2 regions of the Actinoallomurus oryzae genome follow, and region 2 is predicted to be linked to the other one. Evidence: riboswitches for the same ligand, from Rfam matches in the RefSeq annotation. Region 2 holds a riboswitch; the other holds the start of a gene.
What was found. Region 2 has a riboswitch for glycine ahead of gcvT (glycine cleavage system aminomethyltransferase GcvT). Riboswitches for the same ligand answer to the same signal wherever they lie in the genome.
Positions count from the first base shown of each region.

Region 1: linked by a shared signal. The riboswitch ahead of gcvP (aminomethyl-transferring glycine dehydrogenase) and the one ahead of gcvT (glycine cleavage system aminomethyltransferase GcvT) in region 2 are both predicted to bind glycine.

Region 1 is NZ_BAABHF010000026.1:158,660-165,797, forward strand. Features, by position in the region: gene ABEA10_RS26215 (lysylphosphatidylglycerol synthase domain-containing protein) at 1-1,796, opposite strand, end outside; gene ABEA10_RS26220 (TetR/AcrR family transcriptional regulator) at 1,901-2,695, opposite strand; gene ABEA10_RS26225 (ATP-binding cassette domain-containing protein) at 2,803-3,792, shown strand; gene ABEA10_RS26230 (ABC transporter permease) at 3,792-4,625, shown strand; glycine riboswitch at 4,709-4,806, shown strand; glycine riboswitch at 4,807-4,920, shown strand; gene gcvP (aminomethyl-transferring glycine dehydrogenase) at 4,976-7,138, shown strand, end outside.
Region 2 is NZ_BAABHF010000021.1:34,475-41,612, forward strand. Features, by position in the region: gene ABEA10_RS18480 (serine hydroxymethyltransferase) at 1-884, opposite strand, end outside; gene gcvH (glycine cleavage system protein GcvH) at 886-1,269, opposite strand; gene gcvT (glycine cleavage system aminomethyltransferase GcvT) at 1,266-2,369, opposite strand; glycine riboswitch at 2,441-2,527, opposite strand; glycine riboswitch at 2,529-2,626, opposite strand; gene ABEA10_RS18495 (PadR family transcriptional regulator) at 2,751-3,275, shown strand; gene ABEA10_RS18500 (ABC transporter ATP-binding protein) at 3,272-3,949, shown strand; gene ABEA10_RS18505 (FtsX-like permease family protein) at 3,946-6,201, shown strand; gene ABEA10_RS18510 (alpha/beta hydrolase family protein) at 6,206-7,138, opposite strand, start outside.

The DNA.
Region 1 (7,138 bases), on a different contig from region 2:
GCGGGCGCCACCAGCTTCACGAACGAGGCGGCGAGCTGGACCAGCACCGTACGCCACAGCCGCAGCCGCTCCGGCACGAAGCCGAGCAGCATGAACGCCGCCGCGAGATAGCTGAGCGCCGACGCCGCGAGCCCGACGCCGAACCAGCGCCAGTCCGCGTTCGAGACCAGGCCCGAGACGTCGACGTTGCCGAGCTGGGACAGCAGGATGTACGCGCCGACCATCCCGGCGATCACGCTGATCAGGGTGCGGGGGCTGAACCGGTCGAGCTGCGCGGGCTCGGCGGCGATCTCCGGGCGCAGGACGCGGATCTGTTCCCGCAGCGCGCTGAGCGACCGCTTGTCCCGGCGCAGGGCGGTCCGGGTGCTCCGGGCGAGCACGACCTTCTGCAGCAGCGGAACCGCGGCGGCGAGGGCCTCGGGGCCGAGCACGGCCGCCGCCGTACGGACCGCGCGCTCCGGGCCGACGCGCAGGGCCACGTCGGTGAGCAGCTGGGCCAGGTCGATCCGCAGGGCCAGGTCACCGGCGGCCGTCTCGCCGGTGCGCAGGTCGGTGAGGTGGGGGCGGCCGTCCGCGGCGATGAGGACGCTCGCGGCGACCAGCCGGCGGTGGGCGAGCCGGTGCCGCTGGAGCAGGGCGAGCAGCCGCCAGACGTCGGCGAGCAGCGCGTCGGTCAGCTCCTCCTCGGGCAGCTCGTCGAGCGTGCGCCCGGGCACGCGCTCGTACGCCAGCAGCGCCGCCTCGCTGCCCACCTCCGAGGTGGCCAGCAGCCGCGGTGTGGCCGCGCCCGCCGCCGCCGTGGCGTACGCCATCAGCGACTCCTGCTCCAGCGACCGGCGCAGCGAACGGATCGTACGGCGCGGGGTGCCGCCGCGCAGCCGCGCGCGCCGCCACACCCGGTAGAGCAGCCCGGCGGTCTGCTGGTCGCGGTCGAGCACGGTCACGTCGACGCTGCGGCCGTCGGCGAGCGTGGCGCCGTAGCTGCGGAAGTCGTCATGATCGCCGGAGGTCCGCGCGGCGCGGACCGGCTCCAGGCCGACCCGCCGCAGCGCCGTCATCACCGCGCGGCCCGGCGGCCGCGTGTTGGGCGAACCGGCCGCGTACAGCGTGCCGTACCCGACGGCGCGCCCGATGACGTACGTCGTGACGAGCGCGAGCGGCGTGATCGCCCCGGCGGTGAGCGAGGCGATCGCGTCCAGGAAGACGACCGCCCAGGTCACGACCTGCCAGCGCGTACGGCCGGACAGCCGTACGGCGGTGACGTAGGCGATGACCGGGGTGATGTCGATGTGCGCCGGGCCGGGGAACCAGCCGCCGTGCCGCTTCCACGTGAGGTACCACGCGAGGTCGCGCATGCCGGCGGCGGTCACCCAGGAGTCCACCGCCAGCGACACGCCGAGGGCCAGGACCGCGGCGAGCACGCCGATCGCGATGCGCAGGCCGTCGCGGTGGATGACGCGTTCGACGCCGAAGGCGACCGGGACGGCGAGCACGACGATGCCGGAGGCGAGCCCGGCGAGGGTGAGGAGCAGGTGCGGCGCCTGCTCGGTGCCGTGCGTGATGTCGGAGGACAGGCCGGTGGTCGTCTGGCGGGCCACGTGGGCGAGCCCGAGGATCAGCGCGATGACGCCGACGGACACCAGGAACCGGAAGGCGTCGGCGGGCCGGCGGATGCGCGCCGGCAGCGAGGGCTCCTCGACCAGGGGATCGGCCGTGGTGCCGCCCGGGACTTCGCCGCGTGGCCGCGTCAGCATGTCACCGTCGTGCGGCCGGTCGGGGGATTCATTAGCGGGCACGAGGTGAATCTTCCCAGGCCGGCAGCTCGGTTATCTGCGGGATGTCCTCAGTGCCGCCTTCCGGGGTACGGAAGGGTGCCCTCGCGAGAGGCACCAGGGGAGCCTCAGATGCCGAGCCGGGCGGAGATGCCGTCGAGTACGCAGGTGAGGCCGAACTCGAACTGCCAGTCGGCGTCGTCCTCATTGGATCCCTCGACGATGTAACGGCTCAGCACCGGGTAGCGGCCCGACTCCAGCATCCACCGGACCCACGGCAGGTACGCCAGCCGTACGTCGTCCTCGGACTCCCAGCCCTTACGCCGCAGGACCTCCCGCTGCGCCACCTCGGAGAAGACCGCGCCGCGCGCGAAGGCGCTCACCGCGCCGAACACCGCCATCATCGTGTCGACGTCGATATCGAGGCCGTCGACCGAGGTCAGGGCCTGCTCGGTGAGCGCGACGCTGTTGGGGGACAGGGCCATGGGGACACGGGTGAACGCCTGGATCGTCCATGGGTGGCGCAGGCTGACCGCGCGGAACTGGCGGGCGTACGCGTCGGCGACCTCGCGCCAGCCTCCCTCGGGCAGGGCGATCTCGGCCATCACCGCGTCGAGCATCAGCTCGTAGATCTCGTCCTTGCCGGTGACGTAGCGGTACAGGCTCATGGTGGCGACGCCCAGGCGTTCGGCGAGGTGCCGCATGGACACGGCGCCCAGCCCCTCGGCGTCGGCGATCTCGACCGCGGCAGCGGCGATCTGCTGATGCGTCAGCGCGGGCCGCGGGCCGCGCCCGGGACCCTCGAGGCGCTCCCAGAGCGTCGGCTTCTGCCGGCCTTGCGCCCGCTGCCTCTCGAACTCCTCGGCCACCTTGCGGAGCCGCTCGTCCCGCCCGTCGTCCCCGGGGTTCACCGCGTCAGTCATCCCGCCCTCACCCGACCAAACCTATCAGGGCTTGTACAACGTACGCAGAGCGCGTACGTTGTACACACGAAGCGTACGGGGTACACAGTACGAGGGGAAGCGATGAGATGACGAGCTCGGAGTCGGCCATCTGGGCCGAGGGGCTGCGCAAGCGGTTCGGCCGGACGGAGGCCGTGCGCGGGGTCGACCTGGAGGTGCCCGAGGGCAGCGTCCTCGGCCTGCTCGGCCCCAACGGCGCCGGCAAGACCACGACCGTGCGGATCCTGTCGACGCTCACGCTGCCCGACGCCGGGCGGGCGCGGGTCGCGGGGTACGACGTGGTCCGCGAGGCCGACCAGGTGCGCCACCGCATCGGCCTGGCGGGCCAGCACGCCTCGATGGACGAGAAGCTGAGCGGGCGCGACAACCTGCGGCTCTTCGGGCGCCTGTACCGCCTGCCGGCCAAGACCGCCCGGCGGCGCGCGGACGAGCTGCTCGAGCGCTTCGGCCTCGCCGAGGCCGGCGACCGCCTGGTCAAGACCTACTCCGGCGGCATGCGCCGCCGGATCGACCTGATCTCCAGCCTGATCACCGCTCCGCCGGTGCTCTTCCTGGACGAGCCCACGACCGGCCTGGACCCGCGCAGCCGGGGCGAGATCTGGGACACGATCCGCGAGCTGGTCGCCGACGGCGTGACCGTGCTGCTGACCACGCAGTACCTCGACGAGGCCGACCGGCTCGCCGACCGGATCGCGGTGGTCGACCGGGGCCAGGTGATCGCCTCGGGCACGCCCGACGAGCTGAAGGGTGAGATCGGCAGCCGCATCGACGTGGTCGTGTCCGACGTGGCCGCGTTCGCCGACGCCACCGCCGTGCTCTCCCGCATCGGCGAGCCGGACACCGACCCGGAGTCCCGCCGGGTGAGCGTCCCCGTCCCCGCCGGCTCCCTCACCCTGCCCGCCGTCGTGCTCGAGCTGGACCGCGCCGGCGTCGGGGTCGAGGACGTCACGCTGAGGCGCCCCACCCTCGATGAGGTGTTCCTGCGCCTCACCGGCGGGACCGAGGACCCCGAAGACGCCCGAGAGACCGAAGAGACCGAAGAGAAGGTGAGCGCCTGATGGTCCTCCACGCCCCCGCCGCGCCCACCGGCCGCCTCGGCCGGCTCCGCTGGACCCTCACCGACGGCCTCACGCTGGTGTGGCGCAATCTGCTCCAGCTCAGGTCCCAGCCCGGGGAGCTCGTCGGCGCTCTGGTCTTCCCGGCCGTGATGGTCGTGCTGTTCGGCTACGTCTTCGGCAGCGCGATCAAGGTCCCCGGCGGCGGTGACTACCGGGAGTACCTCATGCCCGGCCTGTTCGCCATGACCACGATGACCAGCTTCATGGCCACGATGGTCGGGGTGGCCACCGACTCCTCCAAGGGGGTCATGGACCGGTTCCGCTCGATGCCGATGGCCCGGTCGGCGGTGCCGTTCGGCCAGGTGGGCGGCGACATCATCGTCGGCCTCGCCGGCATGGTCATCATGGTCGGCTGCGGGCTGGCCGTCGGCTGGCGGATCCACGAGGGGCTGCCGCGGGCCCTCGCGGCGTTCGGCCTGCTCATCCTCCTGCGGTACGCCCTCTCGTGGGCCGGGGTGCTCTGCGGCCTGCTGGTGAAGAACGAGGAGACCGCCGACCAGATGGTCCCCCTGATCTTCCCGGTCTCGATGCTGTCGAACTCCTTCGTGCCGACCGCGGGCATGCCGGCCTGGCTGCGAGTGATCGCCGACTGGAACCCGGTGAGCGCGATGGTCGCCGCCTGCCGCGGCCTCTTCGGCAACCCGGGCGTCGTCACGGCGCACGCCGCCCTGCCGCTGCGGCATCCGGTCGCGGCGACGCTGGTCTGGTGCGGCGTGCTGCTGGCGATCTTCGTCCCGCTGACCGTCCGTCGCTTCCGTACGCTGAACCGCTGACCTTTAGAGCCGGGCTCTTACGGTCGGTACGCCCCGCGCTTAACGTCGTGGCGATAAGCCTCCGGTAGGGTGGAGATCGCCGTCGAACCCGTGCGGGAGAGACCCCGGTGCAGCCAGCACAGGGGCGCCGAAGGAGCAAACCTCCCCGGAACCTCTCAGGCAAAAGGACCGTGCGGGCGAGGCACCTCTGGAAAGCGGGACCGGAGGCCGCGTTGCCGGCCGCCGATCCTCACCGAAGGTGCAAGCCGCGCCCGTCGCGGCGAAGCTCTCAGGTTCAGGTGACAGAGGGGGAGACCGGCCACCGGCCGTGCCCGGTGGTGTTCGCGCCCCGACCCGCCTGGAGGCTTCCCATGATCGAGGTTCCGTTCGCCGCCCGCCACATCGGACCCTCACCGGCCGAACGCGCCGCGATGGCCGAGGCCGCCGGGTACGACGGCGTCGCCGCGCTCGTCGACGCGGCCGTGCCCGCCCGGATCCGCACCGGCCGCCCGCTCGACCTGCCGCCCGCCCTGAGCGAGGTGGAGGCGCTGGCGCGGCTGCGCGAGCTGGCCGCGCGCAACCAGGTCCTCACCTCGATGATCGGCCTCGGCTACCACGGCACGATCACCCCGGGCGTGATCCTGCGCAACGTCCTGGAGAACCCCGGCTGGTACACCGCCTACACGCCGTACCAGCCGGAGATCTCCCAGGGCCGGCTCGAGGCGCTGCTGAACTTCCAGACCATGGTGAGCGACCTGACCGGGCTGCCGGTGGCGAACGCCTCGCTGCTGGACGAGGGCACCGCCGCCGCGGAGGCGATGACGCTGGCGCACCGCGTCGCGCCGCGGGGGAGCGGCGACGCCTTCCTCGTCGACACCGACGTGCTGCCGCAGACCGTCGAGGTGATCCGCACCCGCGCGGTGCCGCTGGGCATCGAGGTCGTCGTCGCCGACACGTCCGAGGGGCTGCCGGAGGGCGACTTCTTCGGCGTGCTGCTGCAGTATCCGGGGGCGAGCGGCGCCGTACGCGACCTGTCCGGCCTCACCGAGGCGGCGCACGGGCGCGGCGCCCAGGTCGTGGTCGCCGCCGACCTGCTCGCCCTGACGCTGCTCCGGCCGCCGGGGGAGTTCGGCGCCGACATCGCGGTGGGCACCACGCAGCGCTTCGGCGTGCCGTACGGCTTCGGCGGCCCGCACGCCGGCTACATGTCGGTGCGCGATGGCATCCAGCGCCAGCTCCCCGGGCGGCTCGTCGGGGTCTCGCTCGACGCCGACGGCGGGCAGGCGTACCGGCTCGCGCTGCAGACGCGAGAGCAGCACATCCGCCGAGAGAAGGCCACCAGCAACATCTGCACCGCCCAGGTGCTGCTCGCCGTGATGGCGAGCATGTACGCGGTCTACCACGGTCCCGAGGGCCTGAAGGGCATCGCCGAGCGGGTGCACGGCCACGCGGCGCGCCTCGCCGCCGGCCTGGGCCGGCAGGGCGTCGAGGTCGTGCACGACCGCTTCTTCGACACGGTGCTGGCCCGGGTCCCCGGCCGGGCCGATGAGGTCGTACGCCGGGCGCTCGACCTCGGGATCAACCTGCGCCGGGTGGACGCCGACCAGGTCGGTGTCGCCTGTGACGAGACGACCACGGGCGATCACGTCACGCGGGTCCTGCGGGCGTTCGGCGGCGCGGAGGACGAGGCCGCCGACGCGGCCGGGGACGAGTTCCCGCCGGCTCTGCGGCGGGAGAGCGAGTTCCTGACCCACCCGGTGTTCCACGCGCACCGGTCGGAAACGGCGATGCTGCGCTACCTGCGCCGCCTGCAGGACAAGGACATCGCGCTGGACCGCTCGATGATCCCGCTCGGTTCCTGCACGATGAAGCTGAACGCCACGACCGAGATGGAGCCGATCACCTGGCCGGAGTTCGCGCAGATCCACCCGTTCGCCCCGCTGGAGCAGGCGCAGGGGTACGTCGAGATGATCGGCGAGCTCGAGTCGTGGCTGGCCGAGATCACCGGGTACGCCAAGGTGTCGGTGCAGCCCAACGCCGGCTCGCAGGGGGAGCTGGCCGGCCTGCTCGCCGTGCACGGCTACCACGCCTCACGCGGTGAGAGCCACCGGAACGTCTGCCTGATCCCCTCCTCGGCGCACGGCACGAACGCCGCCAGCGCGGTGATGGCCGGGATGCGGGTGGTCGTGGTGAAGAGCACCGAGAGCGGTGACATCGACCTCGACGACCTGCACGCCAAGATCGACAAGCACCGCGACTCCCTCGCCGCGATCATGGTGACGTACCCCTCGACGCACGGCATCTACGAGGAGACGATCACCGAGGTCTGCGAGAGCGTGCACGCGGCGGGCGGCCAGGTCTACGTCGACGGCGCCAACCTCAACGCCCTCGTCGGGCTGGCACGCCTGGGGGAGTTCGGCGCCGACGTGTCGCACCTGAACCTCCACAAGACCTTCTGCATCCCGCACGGCGGCGGCGGGCCGGGCGTCGGCCCGGTGGGCGTGCGCGAGCACCTCGTGCCGTTCCTGCCGAAC
Region 2 (7,138 bases):
AGCGTCTTCGCGCCCTCGACCGTACGGCGCTGGCGCTCGGCGAACTCCTCGGACGCGGCGATCTTCAGGGCCACGGCCTTGGCGGCGATCACGTGTTCCAGCGGCCCGCCCTGCGTGCCGGGGAACACCGCGGAGTTGATCTTCTTGGCGAACTCCTCGCGGCACAGGATGAGCCCGCCGCGCGGCCCGCAGAGCGTCTTGTGGGTCGTGCTCGTGACGACGTCGGCGTGCGGCACCGGCGAGGGGTGCAGCCCGGCGGCGACGAGGCCGGCGAAGTGCGCCATGTCAACCATGAACAGCGCGCCCGTCTCGTCGGCGATGCGGCGGAACGCGGGGAAGTCGAGCTGCCGCGGGTACGCCGACCAGCCGGCGACGATCATCTTCGGCCGGTGCTCGCGCGCCAGCTCGGCGACCTCGTCCATGTCGACCCGGCCGTCCTCGCCCACGTGGTAGGCGGCGACGTTGAACATCTTGCCGGAGTAGTTGATCTTCATGCCGTGGGTCAGGTGCCCGCCGTGGGCGAGGTCCAGGCCCAGGATGGTGTCGCCCGGCTGGAGCAGCGCGAAGTACACCGCGATGTTGGCCTGCGCGCCCGAGTGGGGCTGGACGTTCGCGTGGTCGGCGCCGAACAGGGCCTTGGCGCGGTCGATCGCGAGCTGCTCGGTGACGTCGACGTACTCACAGCCGCCGTAGTAGCGGCGGCCCGGGTAGCCCTCGGCGTACTTGTTCGTCATCACCGAGCCCTGGGCCTCGAGCACGCCCACCGGGGCGAAGTTCTCCGAGGCGATCATCTCCAGGGTCGACTGCTGGCGGCGCAGCTCTTCGGCGATGGCCGACGCGACCTCCGGGTCGATCTCGGAGAGAGGGGCGTTGGACAGGCTCATCTCACGCCTCCTCGATCAACTTGGAGTAGGCCGGGGCGTCCAGCAGGTCGGGGCCGTCGCCGTCAGTGCGGATCTTCAGCAGCCAGCCCTCGCCGTACGGGTCGGCGTTGATCACGGCCGGGTCCTCCTCGACCGCACTGTTCACCGCCACGACCTCCCCCGTCACCGGCGCGTAGATGTCACTCACCGACTTGGTCGACTCCGCCTCGCCACAGGGCTCTCCGGCCTCCACCGTGGCGCCCTCCTGCGGCAACGAGACGTACACGATGTCACCGAGGGCGTCGGCGGCATAGGCGGTGATCCCCACAGTGACAACACCGTCGGACGGCTCGGTAATCCACTCGTGCTCTTCGGTGTAGGAAAGGGTCTCGGGAACGCTGCTCACGGGGTCCTCCTATAGAAAGGCAGGGCGACCTTGTCGACCGGCTCATGTTTGCCGCGGATGTCCACTGCGAGATCGGTGTCTTCGGCGTGGTCCGCGTCGATATAGCCCATGGCGATGGGCTTGCCCAGTGTCGGGGATGGCGCGCCGCTGGTCACGACTCCGCACGGCGTGCCGTCCGATCCCACGATGTCGTACCCGTGCCGGGGCACCCGCCGCCCCCTGGCGACGAGCCCGACGAGGGTCCGCTTCGGCGTCTCGTCGGCGATCGCGGCCAGCGCGGCACGCCCGACGAAGTCGCCCTTCTCGAACTTGACGGTACGGCCCAGGCCCGCGTCGAACGGCGTGGTCTCGGCGGTCAGCTCGTTGCCGTACAGCGGCATCCCGGCCTCCAGGCGCAGCGTGTCGCGCGCGGACAGCCCGCAGGGCCGCAGGTCGTCGCCGCCGGCCTCGGTCAGAGCGTTCCAGACCGCCACGGCGTCGCCGGCGGAGACGAACAGCTCGAAGCCGTCCTCGCCCGTGTAGCCGGTACGGGCGATCAGGGCGTCGACGCCGGACACCGCGCCGGGCAGGATCGCGTAGTACTTCAGGTCGCCGAGCGCGGCGTCGGTGAGCTTGCCGAGGATCTCCTGGGCCTTGGGCCCCTGGACCGCGACGAGCGCGTACGCGTCGGACCGGTCGTCGACGGCGGCCTCGTCGAACTTCTCCGACCGCGCGGTCAGCTCGGCGAGCACGGTGGCGGCGTTCGCGGCGTTGGCCACGACCAGATAGGTCTCGGCGGCCAGCCGGTAGACGATCAGGTCGTCCAGCACGCCGCCCTCGGCGTCGCAGATCATCGTGTAGCGCGCCCGGCCCACGGCGAGCGCCGACAGGTGCCCGATGAGGGAGTGGTCGAGCGCCGCCCCGGCCTGCGGGCCGGTCACGAAGATCTCTCCCATGTGGGACAGGTCGAACAGCCCGGCGCTGGTGCGGACCGCCTGGTGCTCGGCGGTCTCGCTGCCGTAGCGCAGCGGCATCAGATAGCCGGCGAACTCGGTGACGGTGGCACCGAGGCCCTCGTGGACCTCGTGGAGTGGTGTCTTCTTGGTGTCCGGAACGGACATCGCGGCAGGCTCCTTATCGCGCGGGCGATCCGGGGGTCATATCGTCCCACTGGTTCGCTTGCGGTCTCGGCGCCTCCCCCTCTGTCATCGGCGCCTGAGAGCTTCGCCCGGGGGGCTTGCACCTTCGGCGGGAGCATCGCTCCGCTTTCCAGAGGTCGCCTGCTCCGCGCGGTCTTCGTCGCCTGAGAGGTTCCGGGGAGGAGTTGCTCCTTCGGCGGCCCGGACTGGCGGCCCGGGCGCTCTCCCGCGCGGGATCAACGGCTGCCGCCAGGCTAGCAGCGCCCGTCGCGCGACGACAGCCCACGCTTCGTCTCACCTGGCCGAGCGGCTATACATCGAGTGTATAGACGGCGAGTATACGCGCGGCGTACCCTCCTTCTCATGAGCGTCCCCTTCGCCCTGCTCGGCCTGCTCGAACGCGAGCCGAGCCATGGGTATGACCTGAAACGCGACTACGACGCGCTGTTCGGCCGGGGCAAACCGCTGCCGTTCGGCCAGGTCTACGCCACCCTCGCCCGGCTCGCCCGCGCCGGGAAGGTGGTCGTGGGCGAGACCGAGGCCGGCGCGGGCCCCGACCGCAAGCGATACGTCATCACCGAGACGGGGGCGACCGAGTTCGAGTCCTGGCTCGCCGAACCGGTCGAGGCCGAGCCGCACCTGCAGACCGTGCTGTTCACCAAGGTCGTGCTCGCGCTGCTCCTCGACCGCGACGCCGAGGCGTACCTCGACGCCCAGCGCGCCGCCCACCTGAAGCGCATGCGCGAGCTGACCGACACCAAGCGGAACGGTGACCTGGTCGACGCGCTGCTCGCCGACCACGGCCTGTTCCACCTGGAGTCCGACCTTCGCTGGATCGACCTCACCGCGGCCCGGCTCGACGCCCTGAAACGCGAGGTCCTGCCGTGACACCGCTGATCGAGGCTCGCGAGATCACCCTGTCGTTCGGCAGCACGCCCGCGCTGCGGGGCGCGAGCCTGTCGGCCGAGGCCGGCGAGATCGTCGCGGTCATGGGGCCCAGCGGCTCGGGCAAGTCGACCCTCCTGCACTGCCTGGCCGGGATCCTCACGCCGGAGTCCGGGCAGGTCCGGTTCGACGGCAGCCGGGTCGACACCATGGGCGAGGCCGAGCGCAGCGCCCTGCGCCGCGACCGGTTCGGCTTCGTGTTCCAGTTCGGCCAGCTGGTCCCCGAGCTGACCGCCGAGGAGAACATCGCGCTGCCGCTGCTGCTCGGCGGCCTGCGCCGGGGCGCGGCCGTCCGGCAGGTCCAGCCCTGGTTCGAGCGGCTCGGCCTCGGCGGGCTGGAGCGGCGGCGGTCCGGCGAGCTGTCCGGCGGGCAGGCCCAGCGTGTCGCGCTGGCCCGTGGCCTGGTCGCGAGCCCGCGGGTGCTGTTCGCCGACGAGCCGACCGGCGCGCTCGACTCGCTCACCGGCGAGCAGGTCATGGAGCTGCTCGTGTCCGCCGCCCGCGAGCAGGGCACCACGGTCGTCCTCGTGACGCACGAGCCGCGGGTGGCGGCGTACGCCGACCGCGAGGTCATCGTCCGCGACGGAAGGACCACCGCGGTCAGGGTGGCCTCGTGATCGGCTTCGGCCTCCGCCTCACCGTCGCCGGCGGCCGGGAGGCCGCCGCCCGGCTCGTGGTCACCGCGGCCGCCGTCGCGCTCGGCGTCGGCCTGCTGCTGGCGACCCTGGCGGGCATCAACGCCGTCAACGCGCAGAACGCCCGCTACGCCTGGCTGAACTCCGCGGTCCCCGAGGCCACGGCGGGTGTCACGTCCTCGCCGGACCCGATGTGGGCCACCCTCGGCTACGAGCGCTACGAGGGCAGGACGATCACCCGGGTCGACGTCGCCGCCACCGGGCCCCGCACACCTCTCCCGCCCGGCATCCCGCGCCTGCCCGGGCCGGGGGAGTACTACGCGTCACCGGCGCTGACCGCGCTGCTGCGCGCGGCCCCGCCCGACCGGCTCGGCGACCGCTACCCCGGCCGCCGGATCGGCACGATCGGGCCGTCCGCGCTCCCGTCCCCGGACTCGCTGTACGTCATCGTGGGCGCGAGCGCCGCCGAGCTCTCGCGCGCCCCCGGCGCGGCGAAGGTGACCGGCATCGCCACCAGGACGCCCAGCAGCTGTTCGAGCTGTAACGCCGGCACCAACGCGAACGGCATCGACCTGATCCTGTCGGTCACGGCGGCGGCGCTGCTCTTCCCGGTGTTGATCTTCATCGGCACGGTCACCCGGCTCGTGGCCACCCGCCGCGAACAGCGCTTCGCCGCGATGCGCCTGGTCGGCGCCACGCCCCGGCAGATCTCCCTGGTCGCGGCCGTCGAGTCGAGCGTGGCGGCGGTCGCCGGCACCGCGGGCGGCTTCGGGCTGTTCTTCCTCTTCCGGACGCGCCTGACCGCGATCCCGATCACGGGTCAGCGGTTCTACGCCGCCGACGTGTCGCTCACCGCGCTCCAGATCGGGCTCGTCGCCGTCGGCGTCCCGCTCGGCGCGATGATCGCGGCGCGGGTCGCCCTGCGCCGGGTGCGGATCTCCCCGCTCGGCGTGAGCCGGCACGTCACTCCGCGCCCGCCCCGCGCGTACCGGCTGATCCCGCTCGCCGCCGGTGTCGCCGAGCTCGCGTTCTTCGTCGGCCGCCGGCCCGCCACCACGAACGGCCAGATCTGGGCGTACCTCACCGGAATCTTCCTGATGATGGGCGGCCTGGTGATCGCCGGGCCGTGGCTGACCATGGCCGGCTCACGCGTCGTGGCGCGGTACGCCCGCCGTCCCGCGACGCTGATCGCCGGGCGGCGGCTCGCCGACGACCCGAAGGCCGGCTACCGCGCGGTCAGCGGGCTCGTCCTCGCCCTCTTCGTCACCAGCACGGCGGTCGGAGTGATCAACACGATGGTCGCCGAGCAGGGCGTGCCCGAGAGCGACGCCGCGGCCCGCGGCACGATGGTGGCCGAGTACTCCCACGGCTGGACGAGAACGCCGGGTGTGCCCCGCGCCTCCGTCCCGGTATCGGACCAGGTCCTGGCCCGGCTGCACTCGATCCCCGGCGTACGGGGCGTCATGCTGATCCACACGAACCCGCTCGGCACGACGCTCTCGCTGGGCGGCCCCCGGCCCGTGGTGGCCGGGCTGATGTCGTGCCGTGAGCTGGCCGGGGTGCCGGGCTTCGGGCGGTGCGCCGCCGGCGCGGACGTGGTCTCGGTGCCGCCCGACTACGTCTTCGACTCCGAGCGCCTTCCCGACACGAACTGGCCCGCCGTCGCCCTGTCCTCGTCACGGGCGCGGCGCCTGCCGGTCCAGACGGTCGTCGTCGGCACGGACGGGTCGGCGTCGGCGATCGAACGGGTGCGGACGGCCCTCATCGCGGCCTTCCCGCACCGCGAGCCGCCGGCCACCGTCGGGGAGATCCGCGCGAACACCGACACCGCGCAGCTGCTCAAGGGCTATGAGCGGCTGGCCGACGTGGTGATCGTCGTCAGCCTGTGCATCGCCGGGTGCGCCCTGGCGGCGAGCGTGGTCGGCGGCATGAACGAGCGCAAACGCCCGTTCAGCCTGCTGCGGCTCACGGGCGTCCGGCTCGCGACCCTCGGCCGGGCCGTCGTCCTGGAGAGCGCCGTCCCGCTCCTGGCCAACGCCGTCGTGGCGACGGGAGCGGGATTCGTGGCCGCCGGGCTGTTCCTGAAGTCGCAGCTGGACTACCCGCTCCACCCGCCGGGCGCCGGCTTCGCCGTCACGGTCGTCGCGGGGCTCGCCGTCTCCCTCGGTGCCATCGCCGCCACCCTGCCCCTGCTCCGGCGGATCACCGGGCCCGAGACCGCGCGGAACGAGTGAGGGCTCACCGTACGAAGGTCACGTCGGGGTACCGCGGCGACGGCCGGTCCAGCAGGCCGTCGTCGCGTCCGCGCAGCCACCGGTCGAAGAAGGCCGCCAGGTACGCCCGCTGCTCGGCGACCGCCCGCGAGGAGTCGATCCAGCCGGTGTCGGCGTCCGTCTTGAGCTGTGGCGCCAGCGACTCCAGGTCGGTGTAGGTGTGGTGCGCCGAGCCGCGCAGGTGCAGGTCGCGCCGCCGGCCGGTGCTGTGGTCCCACAGCGCCTCCCACGACCGTACGGTGTGGTGGTCGCTCGCCTGGCTGCCCATCAGCAGGAACGGCCGGCGCAGGCCGCTCTCGGCGAGCGGCGACAGGCCGGGACCGCCGTCGTCCTGGTCGAACCCGACCGTGCCGTCGAGGTTCGCGGCGGCCCGTACTCGCGGATCGTCGTGCAGGACCTGCAGGGCGGTGAAGCCGCCGGCCGACTGGCCGGCCATGCCGATCCGCGCCGGGTCGACGGCGGCGCCCAGCCCGTACGGGAGCGTGCTCAGCCGGTCGAGCACGAACCGCGTGTCGGCCACCCGGACGCTCATGACCTTCTTCAGCGTCGCGATCGGGTCGCCGTCCAGGGGCAGCTTGAACGGCTCGACCCGGCCGCCGGGGAACTCCACCTCCGACGCGTCGTAGGTGTGGTCGACCGTGACGACGATGTAGCCGCGTGAGGCGAGGTCCTCGGCGAAGGTCGTGCCGAGCGTGCGCGGGTCACCCAGGCCGGGGGAGTACAGCACGACGGGGTGGCGGCCGGCCGCCACCGGCGCACCCTGGTGGGAGTGCGTCATCGTGGCGCCCCAGTCGGCCGCGCCGGGCTTGATGTTCAGGCCCTGGTGCACGGGGGTGCCGAGCGAGGCGTCGAAGTGCTTCGCCGCGGCCGGGGTCATCTGCGGCGCCACCGGGTACGC